3 regions of the Aeromicrobium duanguangcaii genome follow, and region 1 is predicted to be linked to each of the others. Evidence: predicted binding sites of a transcription regulator. Region 1 holds the regulator's gene; each other region holds the start of a gene.

Region 1 (4,924 bases):
CACCTTCTCGACCAGCTCGGCGTCGTGGCGACCCTCGACGTAGATCCGGCTGGGCAGCGCCACCCTGGCGCGCGTGTCGGCCGCCAGGCGTGATCCCGAGGCGGTGCGGGTGGGCGCGGCCGCGGTCTTCGGGGTCGGTGCGACCAGGACGACCGGCTTGCCCTCCATCAGGAAGCCCGGTCCCAGCGGGAAGACCTTGCGGCGCAGCCGGCGGTCCTCCAGCTCGACGGTGCCGAGATCGCGCTCGACGCGCATGATCTCGCCGACGAAGCCGCTGGAGGCCTCCTCGACGACGAGGCCGAGGTCGGCGGCCAGCTCGGTCGAGCGGCCGCGCTTGGGCTTGCGCCAGTCACCGGACAGGACGTCCTGGCCGTACCGGTCAGCCATGCCCGAACCACACGCCGAGCAACCGCTGGTGGAACGCCTCGATGTCGTCCTTCGAGCCGCTGTCGAGGGTGTCGTCCACGATCAGGCCGATCGCCAGGTCGACCGCGGCCGGCCACGAGTCGGGGACGGTGTCGGGGACGTCATCGGTGACCAGGGCGCCGAGCGCGACGTCGGGGGAGTGCCCCGGTCGCGTCACCACCATCACGAGCTCGCCGCCCTCGGGGCCGTGGCCCAGGTGGGAGATCTCGACGAACGTCTCGCCCACGGCGGTGGCCCACACCGCGGCCATCTGGCCGCCGCGGGACTCGTGCTGGACGGTCGTTCCGTCGGGCGCCGTGACGGCATAGGGCGTGTAGACCAGGACCTCATCGCCGTCGACGACCTGGATCGAACCGTCGTCGCGCACGGACACGTCACTCACCCCGACAGATTGCCATGCTGGCGAGGGGTTCGTGCAGGCGCACCGCCGTGTGACTCGCCGGTAGACTGGCACTGGACCGGGTCGAGTGCCAGCAGCGTGGAGGTGACAGCGTGATCGAGGACCGCCGTCTCAACGTCCTGCGCGCGATCGTCGAGGACTACGTCGCGACGCAGGAGCCGGTCGGGTCGAAGGCCCTGGTCGAGCGCCACCGGCTGGGCGTCTCGTCGGCCACGATCCGCAACGACATGGCCGCCCTGGAGGACGAGGGCTACCTGACCGCCCCGCACACCAGCGCCGGCCGCATCCCGACCGACAAGGGCTACCGGATGTTCGTCGACCGGCTGGCCGAGGTGAAGGCGCTCTCCGTCGCCGAGCGGCGCGCGATCGAGACCTTCCTGTCGGGCGCCATCGACGTCGACGACATCGTCATGCGCAGCGTCAAGATCCTCGCCCAGCTGACCAACCAGGTCGCGATCGTGCAGTACCCGTCGCTGACCCGCTCGACCGTGCGCCACGTCGAGCTCGTGGCCCTCGAGGGCTCGCGCGTGCTCATCGTCGTCATCACCAGCAGCGGCCGCGTCGAACAGCGCATCGTCGAGCTGGCCCAGACCCCCGGCGACCAGCTGCTCGCCGACCTGAAGTCGCGCATCGTGCGCGCCACCTTGGGCGAGCGACTCCCGCAGGCCTCGCTGCAGCTGGCCGACCTCATCGACACGTTCGACATCGAGGACCGCCCGGTCGTCTCCTCGATCGTCACGACGCTGGCCAACACCTTCTCCAACGAGCGGTCCGACGAGCGCGTCGCCGTCGGCGGCACCGCCAACCTCGCCCGCTTCGGCGCCGACTTCGACACCGCCATCCGGCCCGTGCTCGAGGCCATGGAGGAGCAGGTCGTCCTGCTGCGCCTGCTCGGCGAGGCCACCGCCGGACCCCACGTGCGCATCGGTCGCGAGACCGGCCGCGACGACCTCTCCGGAACCGCCGTCGTCGCCAGCACGTACGGCCCCGATGGCGAGTCCTACGCCCAGTTGGGCACGATGGGACCGACCCGCATGGACTATCCCGCCACGATGGCCGCCGTCGGCGCCGTCGCCCGCTACGTCGGCCGCATCCTCGCCGACGGCTGAGCGCCCCACCTCGCGACTGACTGCGAAAGAGAAGAGATCTTGGACTACTACGAACTGCTCGGCGTCTCCCGCGAGGCCACTCCCGAGGAGTTGAAGAAGGCGTACCGCCGGCTGGCCCGCCAGCTGCACCCCGACGTCAACGACGCTCCGGACGCCTCCGAGCGATTCAAGGAGGTCACGACGGCCTACGAGGTGCTGTCGGACCCGCAGAAGCGGTCGGTCTACGACCGTGGCGGTGACCCGCTGTCCGGTGGCGGCATGGGCGGCGGCTTCGGCCAGGGCTTCAGCTTCGACGACATCATGGACGCGTTCTTCGGCCAGACGTCGTCGCGCGGTCCCCGGTCCCGGGTCCAGCGCGGTCAGGACGCCCTGCTGCGCCTGTCGGTCAGCCTCGCGGAGGCGGCGTTCGGCGTCACCCGCGACATCAAGGTCGACACGGCCGTCACGTGCGAGGTCTGCGACGGCTCCGGCGCGAACGAGGGCTCCGAGCCCGTCGCCTGCGGCACGTGCCACGGGCACGGCAGCGTCCATCACGTGCAGCGCTCGCTGCTCGGTGACATCCGCACGTCGCGTCCGTGCCCCACGTGCCACGGCTACGGCACGGTCATCCCCGACCCGTGCCGCGAGTGCGCCGGCGAGGGCCGCGTCCGCTCGCGTCGCAGCCTGCAGGTCAACGTGCCCGCCGGCGTCGACGACGGCAACCGGATCCAGCTCGCCGGCGAGGGCGAGGTCGGCGCGGGCGGCGGACCGGCCGGCGACCTCTACATCGAGATCAAGGTCGCGCGTCACCCCGTCTTCACCCGTCAGGGCGACGCGCTGGTCTGCCAGGTCACCGTCCCGATGACCGCGGCCGCGCTGGGCACCCGGATCGACCTGCCGACGCTCGACGCCGAGCGCGAGGACCTCCCGGACCTCGAGAAGTCCGTCGCGATCGACGTGCCGTCGGGCACCCAGTCCGGCGAGACGATCGTCGCTCGCGGCTTCGGCGTCCCGCGCCTGCGCGGCTCGGGTCGCGGCGACCTCACGGTGCAGGTCGTCGTCGAGACGCCGCGCGATCTCGACGCCGCGCAGCGCGAGCTGCTCGAGCAGCTCGCGGCCGCTCGCGACGAGGAGCACGTCGACCCGGTCGTCAGCCACAGCTCGCGGGGCGTCTTCGGCCGCCTGCGCGACGCCTTCAAGTGATCTCCCGCCTCCCGAGATCTGCTCCCCATCTGACCTTTGAGTCGGTCTCAAAGGTTCATTGAGGAGCAAATCTCGGGAGGTCGCTAGAGTCGGCGCATGGCTGCTGACTGCATCTTCTGCAAGATCGTCGCGGGCGAGATCCCGGCCGACGTCGTCGCCGAGAGCGAGCACACGCTGGCGTTCCGGGACATCAACCCCAAGGCGCCCGTGCACGTGCTCGTGGTGCCGAAGGTCCACGCCCGCGACGCCGCCGAGCTCGCACAGGCCGAGCCGGCGATCGCCGCCGAGCTGCTGGCCCAGACGCGCGTCATCGCGGCGCAGGAGGGGTACGAGGACTACAACCTGGTCTTCAACACCGGGGCGAACGCGGGCCAGACCGTCTTCCACGCCCATGCCCACGTGCTGGCCGGGGTCGACGTCTCGAAGCTGTTCCTGGCCTGAGCCGACGTGGCTGCGTGGACTGTGACCGAGCCGTAGACTGGAGGGGTATGACACAAGACATCTCCGAGGCCCGGCACACGGTCACGATCCCCGCCTCCGTCCCCCTGGTCTCCCTGTTCGGCCCCGCCGACGAGTTCCTGCGTCTGATGGAGTCCGCCTTCGATGCGCAGATCCATGCGCGTGGCAACCAGGTCACCCTCGTCGGCGAGCCCGCCGAGATGGCGCTCGTCGAGCGTCTCCTCGACGAGCTCGTGACGATTCTGCGCACCGGTCAGGCGCTCAACGCCGAGACCGTCGAGCGCAGCATCACCATGCTGCGCACCGAGACGCAGGAGCGCCCGGCCGACGTGCTGAGCCACAACATCCTGTCGAGCCGGGGCCGCACGATCCGCCCCAAGACGCTCAACCAGAAGAAGTACGTCGACGCGATCGACGAGCACACGATCGTGTTCGGCATCGGTCCCGCCGGCACCGGCAAGACCTACCTCGCGATGGCCAAGGCCGTGCAGGCGCTGCAGGCCAAGGAGGTCACTCGCATCATCCTGACCCGTCCCGCGGTCGAGGCCGGCGAGCGACTGGGCTACCTGCCGGGCACGCTCAGCGAGAAGATCGATCCGTACCTGCGTCCGCTCTACGACGCGCTGCACGACATGCTCGACCCCGAGACGATCCCGAAGCTGCTGACGTCGGGTGTCATCGAGGTCGCGCCGCTGGCGTACATGCGCGGGCGCACGCTCAACGACGCGTTCATCATCCTCGACGAGGCGCAGAACACGACCGCCGAGCAGATGAAGATGTTCCTGACCCGACTGGGCTTCGGCTCCAAGATGGTCGTCACCGGCGACGTCACGCAGGTCGACCTGCCCGGCGGCGCCACGAGCGGGCTGCGCATCGTGCAGCAGATCCTCGGTGACGTCCGGGACGTGCACTTCAGCCGGCTGACGAGCAACGACGTCGTCCGCCACAAGCTGGTCGGCCGCATCGTCGCCGCCTATGACGACTACGAGGCGAAGGGTCGGCCTGCCGCCGAGTCCGCCGGGGGAGCACATGACCGTCGACGTTCTCAATGAGTCCGGCGTCGAGGTCGACGTCGCAGGTCTGACGTCGTTGTGCCGGTTCGTCATGCGCCGCATGCGCCTGCACCCGCAGACCGAGATGACGTTGCGCCTCGTCGACACCGACACCATCGCCGTCCTCAACGAGCAGTGGATGGGCAAGAAGGGTCCCACCGACGTCCTGTCGTTCCCGATGGACGAGCTGACCCCCGGTGACGACGACGAGGACCGCGGCGAGGCGGGCTACCTCGGCGACATCGCCCTGTGCCCGCAGATCGCCGAGCAGCAGGCCCCGGCCGCGGGTCACGAGC
Region 2 (4,924 bases), 380 kb from region 1:
AGCGCCGTGCCGTAGAGCGTCGACCACTCGGGGTTGAGCCCGTACTTGGTCGGGTCGAGCGGCTTGTCCCAGTCGATCTCCTGGTCGGGGTCGTACGACAGGACGGCAGCCGACTCGAGCAGACGCTCGAGCTCGGTGTCCATGTCGATGGACTGGCGGAACTCGACGGCGGCGCGATCGTCGGTGACGGTCATGGCGGTCTCCTCGCGAAATCGGATGTGACATTGCGAATGTAACATAGGATGTGAGGCGCGTCACGACCTTTCCCGGCCGTTGGACGACGACGTCTGCGCGACCCACCGTATTGGGCTGCCCCGGCGTACCATCGGGCCCATGCTGTTGTGCATGCCCAAGCGCACCCCTTCCGACCGGACCACCGAGGTCGCCGGCGCGTTCGCCACGTGGCTGCGTCGGCGACGCGAGGAGCTCTCGATGACACAGGAGGAGCTGGCCCACCAGTCCGGCCTGAGCCGCAACCAGATCCAGAACCTCGAGAACAACCGCAACAACAACGCCGTCGGCCGGTCCTCGGCCAACCCGAGCCTGGACACGGTGCTGGCCCTCGAGGCGGCGCTCGGACTGGAGCTGGGCGACCTCATGGTGCAGGTGCGCGAGTTCATGGAGTCCGGCGAGCGCTGACCTCCTCGCCGGGGGCCGGCCCACGGCCCCGGCGCCGCTCGGCGAGGACCTGCTCGAACAGGTCGGCCGCGTCCCGCAGCGCCGTGGCGAGCGCCCGCCCCTCATCGGGCGACCTCGCGTACGACTCGGCCGCGTAGGCGAGCTCGGGCTCGTCGGCCGGCAGGGCGCCCAGCAGGATCGCGACCCACGCCCCGCCGGGCGCCGGGAAGGACCGGGCGTGCTGTTCGTCCTCGGCCGTCGCTCCGGTCCGGTGATCGGTGCACCACCACGGGCAGAGGGTCGCTGGCGTTGTCATGGAAGACGTCCTATCAACGGGAGCGGACACCGGGCCGTGACCTAGGTTATTGGGCTTCACGCGCCCTGTCTGCCCCTGTCTCACCCCGGGAACGACGAAGGCCCCGGGCAAGCGCCCGGGGCCTTCGTCGTGCAGAGCAGTCGATCAGTGGTTGTGACCGGCGTGCTCGTCGCCCTCATCGGCCGGCTTGTCCACCACGAGGGTCTCGGTGGTGAGCAGCATGGCCGCGATCGAGGCGGCGTTGGCCAGAGCCGAACGCGTGACCTTGACCGGGTCGAGGATGCCCTGCGCGAGCAGGTCACCGTACTCGTCGGTCGCGGCGTTGTAGCCCTCGCCCGACTCGCGCACCTTCGACACCACGACCTCGCCGGAGACGCCGCCGTTGCGGGCGATCCACTCCAGCGGGGCGTCGGCACCCTTGCGGACGATGCGAACGCCCAAGGCCTCGTCGCCGGTCAGGTCCAGGTCCTTGTCCAGCACGGCGACCGCGTGGACCAGCGCCGAGCCACCGCCGGGGACGATGCCCTCCTCGATGGCCGCGCGGGTCGCCGAGACGGCGTCCTCGATGCGGTGCTTCTTCTCCTTGAGCTCGACCTCGGTGGCCGCGCCGACGCGGATGACGCAGACGCCACCGGCCAGCTTGGCGAGGCGCTCCTGGAGCTTCTCGCGATCCCACTCGGAGTCGGTCTGCTCGAACTCGGCCTTGATCTGCGCCACGCGGCCCTCGACCTCGGCCTGGTCGCCGCCGCCGTCGATGATCGTCGTGTCGTCCTTGGTGACGACGACGCGACGGGCGGTGCCCAGCACCTCGAGGCCGACCTGGTCGAGCTTGAGGCCGACATCGGTGGTGACGACGGTCGCGCCGGTCAGGGTCGCGATGTCCTGCAGCATCGCCTTGCGGCGATCACCGAAGGCCGGAGCCTTGACCGCGACGGACGTGAACGTGCCGCGGATCTTGTTCACCACGATCGTGGACAGGGCCTCGCCCTCGATGTCCTCGGCGATGATGAACAGGCTCTTGCCCGACTGGACGACCTTCTCCAGCAGCGGCAGGAGGTCGGCCACGGCCGAGATCTTGCCCTGGTTGACGAGGATGTAGGGGTCGTCGAGGACGGCCTCCATACGCTCGGTGTCGGTCACCATGTAGGGAGACAGGTAGCCCTTGTCGAACTGCATGCCCTCGGTGAACTCGAGGTCGGTGCCCATGGTGTTGGACTCCTCGACGGTGATGACGCCGTCCTTGCCGACCTTGTCGAACGCCTCGGCGATGAGCTCGCCGATCACCGAGTCACGGCTCGAGACCGTGGCGACGGCGGCCATGTCGGACACCGAGTCGATCACGCGAGCGCGCTCGTGCAGCTCGGCCGTGACGGCCTCGACGGCCTTCTCGATGCCCTTCTTCAGGCCGACCGGGTTGGCGCCGGCCGCGACGTGACGCAGGCCCTCGTGGACCATGGCCTGGGCCAGGACCGTGGCGGTCGTGGTGCCGTCACCGGCGACGTCGTTCGTCTTGGTGGCGACTTCCTTGGCCAACTGCGCGCCGAGGTTCTCGAACGGGTCGTCCAGTTCGATCTCACGGGCGACGGACACGCCGTCGTTCGTGATCGTGGGGGCGCCCCACTTCTTGTCGAGGACCACGTAACGGCCCTTGGGGCCGAGGGTCACCTTGACGGTGTCGGCGAGCTTGTCGACACCGCGTTCGAGGGCGCGGCGTGCGCCCTCGTCGAATTCCAGAATCTTGGGCATGAGTGCTCCCTAAACGGTTGGGCGGGTGGACTCAGGCGATGACGGCGAGGACGTCGCGGGCGTTGAGGATGAGGAACTCCTCGCCGCCGTGCTTGACCTCGGTGCCGCCGTACTTGCTGAAGAGCACCTTGTCGCCGACGGCAACGTCGACGGGGATGCGCTCGCCGCTGTCGCTGACGCGACCGGGGCCCACGGCCACGACCTCGCCCTCCTGCGGCTTCTCCTTGGCGGTGTCGGGGATGACGAGACCCGACGCGGTGGTCTGCTCGGCCTCTCCGGCCTTGATGACGATGCGATCTTCGAGCGGCTTGATGGTGACCGACACTGGTCGACCTCCCCTTTCGGATGAGTGACGTTCGAGTTGGCACTCGCCCGAGGGGAGTGCCAGACCTCAGCGTATCACCGCGCTGGCACTCGCCCCAAGGGAGTGCTAAACCCCATGGGGGTACCCGCCGACGGCCCTGCGGACCCCGGCCCTCGCGCGCGAGGGCCCACTACGATGGGGGGTTCCTGGCGCCCGTCGCATCGACGCGGCGCCGCGAGATTTCGGCGCGGGTTCCGGCTCGCGCCCAGACACCGGGCCACGCCGGCCGGAGAGGAAGACTTGACCCCACGCGTCGCGATCATCGGAGCAGGACCCAGCGGAATGGCCCAGTTGAGGGCCTTCGAGTCGGCGGCGAGAGCCGGCCACGAGATACCGGACATCGTGTGCTTCGAGAAGCAGGCGGACTGGGGCGGGCAATGGAATCTGACGTGGCGCACGGGCCTGGACGAGCACGGCGAGCCGGTCCACTCGAGCATGTACCGCAACCTGTGGTCGAACGGCCCCAAGGAGGCGCTCGAGTTCGCTGAATACACGTTCGACGATCACTTCGGACGGCCGATCTCCTCGTACCCTCCGCGCGCCGTGCTGTGGGACTACATCAACGGGCGCGCCGAGAACAGCGGGGTCAAGAAGTACGTGCGGTTCTCGACCGTCGTGCGCTGGGTCGAGTTCGACGAGCAGACCCGGCAGTTCACCGTGACCGTCGAGGACCTGGAGTCGCGCGAGACGACCTCCGAGACCTTCGATCACGTGATCGTCGGGTCCGGGCACTTCAGCACGCCCCACGTCCCCTACTTCACCGGCATCGAGACGTTCCCGGGCCGCCTGAGCCACGCGCACGACTTCCGTGGAGCCGAGGGGCTCGCCGACCAGGACGTGCTGCTCATCGGCGCCAGCTACTCCGCCGAGGACATCGGCGTGCAAGCGTTCAAGATGGGCGCCCGCTCGGTGACGTTCAGCTACCGCACCGCGCCGATGGGCTTCCCCTGGCCCGAGGGCATGGAGGAGCTGCCGCTCGTCGAGCGCTTCGAGGGCTCGATCGCCCACTTCGCCAACGGCGAGTCGCGTCGGTTCGACGCCGTGGTGCTGTGCACGGGCTACCTGCACCACTACCCGTTCCTGCCGTCCGACCTCGCGTTGGACTCCCCGAACTGCCTGTATCCGGACCACCTGTACCGCGGCGTGGTCTCCGAGGCGAACGACCGGCTGTTCTACCTCGGCGCCCAGGACCAGTGGTTCACGTTCAACATGTTCGACGCGCAGGCCTGGTACGTCCGCGACGTCATCATGGGCCGGATCGCCCTGCCGGATGCTGCCGAGCAGCGGCGCGACATCGACGCGTGGCGCGAGCGCTTCGCGTCCCTGCAGACCGCCGGCGACGAGATCCGGTTCCAGGCCGACTACATCCGCGACCTGATCGACCTGACGGACTACCCGTCCTTCGACCTCGACCGCGTCGTCGAGATCTTCCTGGCCTGGAAGGCGGACAAGCAGGACGACGTCCTCACCTACCGGGACAAGGTCTACCCCTCCGTCCTCACCGGCACGATGGCCTCGGTCCACCACACTCCGTGGCTGCAGGAGCTGGACGACAGCCTCGAGCGCTACCTGTCCGATCCCGTCGACGACGAGGTTGCCACGTTGGTCACCGAGGAGGAGGACCGGGCCGCGACGACCTGAGGGCCGGGCGCGGGGACAATGTGACCCATGGACCTGGCGACCTTCGAGTCACTGCTCGACGACGAGGGCCAGGTCCTGTTGGGGCACATCGCCGAGCGCTCGGGCTCCGAGTCCGATCTGGCGCTCGGCACCCGGCTGCGTCGTGACCACCCTGCGGAGCTGGTCGCCGCCGCCATGTCGCAGCACGCACTGCGGCGGCGGGCGACGGCGAAGTTCGGCGAGGATGCCGCGCGGATGTA
Region 3 (4,924 bases), 1.4 Mb from region 1:
CCACCCGCTCGATCGGGGTCGGCGTGTACAACCAGATCGGCATCGGCGGCCTCGCCGCCCGAGTCGCCGGCCAGGCGCGGGTCGCGGGCTGGAGCGTCGCGGCGGTCTCGGACTGGCGCGGCAGCGTGCCGCAGGACACCGTCTACTACCCGGCCGGGCGACAGGCCGAGGCCGCGCTGCTGGGCCAGGACCTCGGCATCGTCCGGCTCATGCCCGCCACCGCGAACATGTCGTCGTCGTCCCTCACCGTCGTGCTGGCCAGCCCCCGCTGAGCTTTCGTGCCGCGCCATAATGGAGACATGACCGACCCGGGGCAGATGCTGCTGGCCCTCGACTTCGACGGAACCCTCGCTCCCATCGTCGAGGACCCGGAGTCGGCGTACATCCATCCGACATCGCTCGCCGCGCTGCGTCGTCTCGGTCCCGTGCTGGGTGCGATCGTGATCATCACCGGCCGTCCGGTCGACCAGGTCCGTCGCCTGGGCCGGTTCGAGGAGGGCCCCGGTCTGGAGCATCTCGTCGTCTTCGGTCAGTACGGCGCCGAGCGCTGGGACGCGGCCACGGGCCAGGTCCGCCGGCCCACCCGCCCGCAGGGGGTCTCCGACCTCGCCGAGTGCCTGCCGGCGTGGCTCGAGGAGCACGGCGCCTCGCGCATCCGCGTCGAGGACAAGGGACTGGCCATCGCGCTGCACACGCGTGGGGTGGCGCCGGGCCTGCTCGACGAGCTGCGACCCCAGATCGAGGCGCTCGCCGAAGAGGTCGGCCTGCACGTCGAGCCGGGACGCCAGGTCATGGAGCTGCGCGCGTCGGGCTCGGACAAGGGCCAGGCGCTGCGCCACGCCATCGAGCCGACCCAGCCCCACGTCGTCATGTACGCGGGCGACGACCTCGGTGACCTCCCCGCGTTCGAGGAGGGACTCGCCCTGCGTGCCGACGGCGTCGACGTCACCTTGGTGTGCTCTGCCTCGGCCGAGCAGGACGCGCTGGTGCCGCTGGCGGACGTGGTCCTCGACGGCCCCGACGCCGTCGCGACGTGGCTGAGCGAGCTGGCCGACTCCCTCGTGCCGGTCTGATCCGCAGCCGCTCCTGCCGTACCGTCCGTCCGTCTCAACATCCGGACGGAGTAGACGTATCGTGAGACGCCGTCCTACGCTGAAGCCACTCATCCCGAGGGGCAGAGGGACACGGCCCGACGAAGCCCCAGCAACCAGCCGATCACCGGCCAGGTGCTAATTCCGTCCGCGGTCGAACTTCGGCCCGGAGAGATGAATGGAGCCTTCGTGAGCCTCACGACCCCGGACCAGACCCTCACCCTGCGCGACGGCGCCTTCGGCAGGGCCACCTGTCTGACGTGTCGCGAGTGCGGAGCCACGCGCGATCTCGGCCCGCACTACGCCTGTTACGAGTGCTTCGGACCCCTCGAGATCGGCTACGACTTCGGCACGGTCACCCGCGAGCAGATCGAGGCCGGGCCGGCGAACATCTGGCGCTACAAGGCGCTGCTGCCCGTCCCGGACGACATCGAGTCCAGCCCCAACCTCGAGCCCGGCTTCACCCGCCTGCTCGAGGCCCGCAACCTCGCCGCCGAGCTCGGTCTGACGAAGCTCTGGGTCAAGGACGACAGCACCAACCCGACGAACTCCTTCAAGGACCGCGTCGTGGCCTGTGCGCTCAGTGCCGCCCGCGAGTTCGGCAGCACGGTCTTCGCCTGTCCCTCCACCGGCAACCTGGCGAACGCCGTCGCCGCGGCCGGCGCGCGGGCCGGCATCCGCACGGTCGTGTTCATCCCGAGCGACCTCGAGACGCCCAAGCAGGTCAACTCCGCGATCTTCACGGACAACCTGGTGGCGGTCGACGGCACGTACGACGACGTCAACAAGCTCGCCAGCGAGATCGCCGGCGAGGATCCGGGCTGGGCGTTCGTCAACGTGAACGTCCGGCCGTTCTACGCCGAGGGCTCCAAGACGCTCGGCTACGAGATCGCAGAGCAGCTGGGCTGGCGGCTGCCGGACCAGGTGGTCATCCCGGTCGCCTCGGGCTCGCAGCTGACCAAGGTGCACAAGGCCTTCCGCGAGCTGGTCGAACTGGGCCTGGTCGAGGACAAGCCGTGCCGCATCTTCGGCGCGCAGGCGCAGGGCTGCAATCCCGTCGCGACCGCGTACAAGGACGGCGTGGACGCGATCCGCCCGGTCAAGCCCGACACCATCGCCAAGTCCCTCGCGATCGGCAATCCCGCCGACGGCGTCTACGTGCTCGACATCGCGCGTGCCACCGACGGCGCGGTCGAGGAGGTCGACGACGAGCAGATCCGCGACGCGATCGTCCTGCTGGCGCGCACGGAGGGCATCTTCACCGAGACCGCCGGCGGCACCACGGTGGCCGTGCTGAAGAAGCTCGTCGAGACCGGACAGCTCGACCCGACGCTCGAGACCGTCGTGATCAACACCGGTCACGGACTCAAGACGCTCGACGCCGTCGCCGGATCGGTCGGCCCACGCGCCACCATCGCCCCCACCTACGACGCCTTCACCGCGGCCGGCATCGCCTGATCCGCCCGACCCACCCCTTCTCGAGGAGCATCCCCATGGCCGTTTCCGTCCGCATCCCCACCATCTTGCGCAACTACACGAACGACGAGTCCCAGGTCAGCGCCGAGGGCGAGAACCTCAGCGCCGTGATCGAGTCGCTCGAGGCGTCCTACCCCGGGATCCGGGCCCGGATCGTCGACGAGGACGGCAAGCTGCGCCGCTTCGTGAACGTGTACGTGGCGGAGGAAGATGTCCGCTTCGCCGATGGTCTGGACACCCGCACGGTCGACGGCACGCAGATCTCGATCATCCCGGCGGTCGCCGGCGGCTGTTGAGCCACGGGCAGTAGGGCCGACGACCGGATCCGATTCACACTGCGGGGCTTGCTGGCGATACGCTTGAGTGGGTCCGGCCGCGGGCCTTTCGCGCAGAACAGGTGGTCACATGGTGCATGGCACCGTCAAGTGGTTCAACTCCGACAAGGGCTACGGCTTCATCGCCGTCGACGGCCAGGACGACGTGTTCGTCCACTGGTCGAAGATCGCGATCAACGGCTTCAAGACCCTCGAGGACGGTCAGACGGTCGAGTTGGAGGTCGTGGACGGTCCCAAGGGACGCGAGGCCGAGAACGTGCAGCCTCAGCACTGACGGGCTGGATCGCCCCCGGTGCGGGGTGGCTTGAGTTGTGGTGATTAGCACTCGTATAGTGAGAGTGCTAGATCCACTTCTACCCATTGTCGGAGACACGCACCCATGGCTAAGTCCATCGCATTCAACGAAGAAGCCCGGCGCGGGCTCGAGCGCGGCATGAACCAGCTCGCCGACGCCGTGAAGGTCACCCTCGGCCCGAAGGGCCGCAACGTCGTCCTCGAGAAGAAGTGGGGAGCCCCCACGATCACGAACGACGGCGTCTCCATCGCCAAGGAGATCGAGCTCGAGGACCCGTACGAGAAGATCGGCGCCGAGCTCGTCAAGGAAGTCGCCAAGAAGACCGACGACGTCGCCGGTGACGGCACCACGACCGCCACCGTCCTGGCTCAGGCGCTCGTCCGCGAGGGCCTGCGCAACGTCGCCGCCGGTGCCAACCCGATGGGCCTGAAGAAGGGCATCGAGACCGCCGTCGAGGCCATCAGCGCCCAGCTGCTCGACATGGCCAAGGACGTCGAGACCAAGGAGCAGATCGCCTCCACCGCGTCCATCTCGGCCGCTGACCCCACGGTCGGCGAGATCATCGCCGAGGCCATGGACAAGGTCGGCAAGGAAGGCGTCATCACGGTCGAGGAGTCGAACACGTTCGGCCTCGACCTCGAGCTGACCGAGGGCATGCGGTTCGACAAGGGTCACCTGTCGGGCTACTTCGTCACCGACCCCGAGCGCATGGAGACCGTGCTCGAGGATCCGTACATCCTCATCGTCAACAGCAAGATCAGCACCGTGAAGGACATGGTCCCGGTGCTGGAGAAGGTCATGCAGACCGGCAAGCCGCTGGCGATCATCGCCGAGGACGTCGAGGGCGAGGCCCTGGCCACGCTCATCGTCAACAAGCTCAAGGGCACGTTCAAGTCGGTCGCCATCAAGGCCCCCGGCTTCGGCGACCGCCGCAAGGCCATGCTCACCGACATCGCGATCCTCACCGGTGGCGAGGTCATCAGCGAGGAAGTCGGTCTCAAGCTCGAGAACGCCGACCTGACGCTGCTGGGCACCGCCCGCAAGGTCGTCACCACCAAGGACGAGACGACCATCGTCGAGGGTGGCGGCGACGAGGCCCAGATCCAGGGTCGCGTGGCCCAGATCAAGGCCGAGATCGAGAACAGCGACTCGGACTACGACCGCGAGAAGCTCCAGGAGCGCCTCGCCAAGCTGGCCGGCGGCGTGGCCGTCATCAAGGTCGGCGCGGCCACGGAGGTCGAGCTCAAGGAGCGCAAGCACCGCATCGAGGACGCCGTCCGCAACGCCAAGGCAGCCGTCGAGGAGGGCATCGTCGCCGGTGGCGGCGTCGCGCTCGTCCAGGCCAGCAAGGCCGTGTTCGAGAAGCTCGAGCTCACCGGTGACGAGGCCACCGGCGCCAACATCGTGCGCCTGGCCGTCTCGGCCCCGCTCAAGCAGATCGCGGTCAACGCCGGCCTCGAGGGCGGCGTCGTCGCGGAGAAGGTCGCCAACCTGGAGCCCGGCCTGGGCCTCAACGCGGCCACCGGCGAGTACGTCGACATGATCGCCTCGGGCATCATCGACCCGGCCAAGGTGACGCGCTCGGCGCTGCAGAACGCCGCGTCCATCGCCGCGCTGTTCCTCACGACCGAGGCCGTCGTGGCCGACAAGCCCGAGCCGGCCGCTGCCGGTGGCGGCGCGCCGGACATGGGCGACATGGGTGGCATGGGCGGCATGGGCTTCTGATC

What was found. The regulator HrcA, encoded in region 1, represses chaperone genes, less so after heat shock. The targets are predictions, from matches to a motif close to TTGGCACTCGNNNNNNNCGAGTGCCAA.
Region 2: the regulator HrcA is predicted to act here: its motif matches at 3,088-3,114, upstream of groES (co-chaperone GroES).
Region 3: the regulator HrcA is predicted to act here: its motif matches at 3,221-3,247, upstream of groL (chaperonin GroEL).

The regions. Positions count from the first base shown of each region.
Region 1 is NZ_CP101990.1:957,037-961,960, forward strand. It holds gene NP095_RS04910 (DUF3097 domain-containing protein) at 1-387, opposite strand, end outside; gene NP095_RS04915 (hypothetical protein) at 380-808, opposite strand; gene hrcA (heat-inducible transcriptional repressor HrcA) at 919-1,935, shown strand; gene dnaJ (molecular chaperone DnaJ) at 1,975-3,117, shown strand; gene NP095_RS04930 (histidine triad nucleotide-binding protein) at 3,214-3,558, shown strand; gene NP095_RS04935 (PhoH family protein) at 3,606-4,628, shown strand; gene ybeY (rRNA maturation RNase YbeY) at 4,606-4,924, shown strand, end outside.
Region 2 is NZ_CP101990.1:577,855-582,778, reverse strand. It holds gene NP095_RS02950 (AurF N-oxygenase family protein) at 1-194, opposite strand, end outside; gene NP095_RS02945 (helix-turn-helix transcriptional regulator) at 346-639, shown strand; gene NP095_RS02940 (hypothetical protein) at 617-934, opposite strand; gene groL (chaperonin GroEL) at 1,079-2,680, opposite strand; gene groES (co-chaperone GroES) at 2,712-3,005, opposite strand; gene NP095_RS02925 (NAD(P)-binding domain-containing protein) at 3,285-4,685, shown strand; gene NP095_RS02920 (class I SAM-dependent methyltransferase) at 4,713-4,924, shown strand, end outside.
Region 3 is NZ_CP101990.1:2,661,807-2,666,730, reverse strand. It holds gene NP095_RS13145 (LytR C-terminal domain-containing protein) at 1-272, shown strand, start outside; gene otsB (trehalose-phosphatase) at 300-1,073, shown strand; SAM riboswitch class I at 1,160-1,272, shown strand; gene thrC (threonine synthase) at 1,281-2,549, shown strand; gene NP095_RS13130 (MoaD/ThiS family protein) at 2,585-2,863, shown strand; gene NP095_RS13125 (cold-shock protein) at 2,973-3,176, shown strand; gene groL (chaperonin GroEL) at 3,282-4,922, shown strand.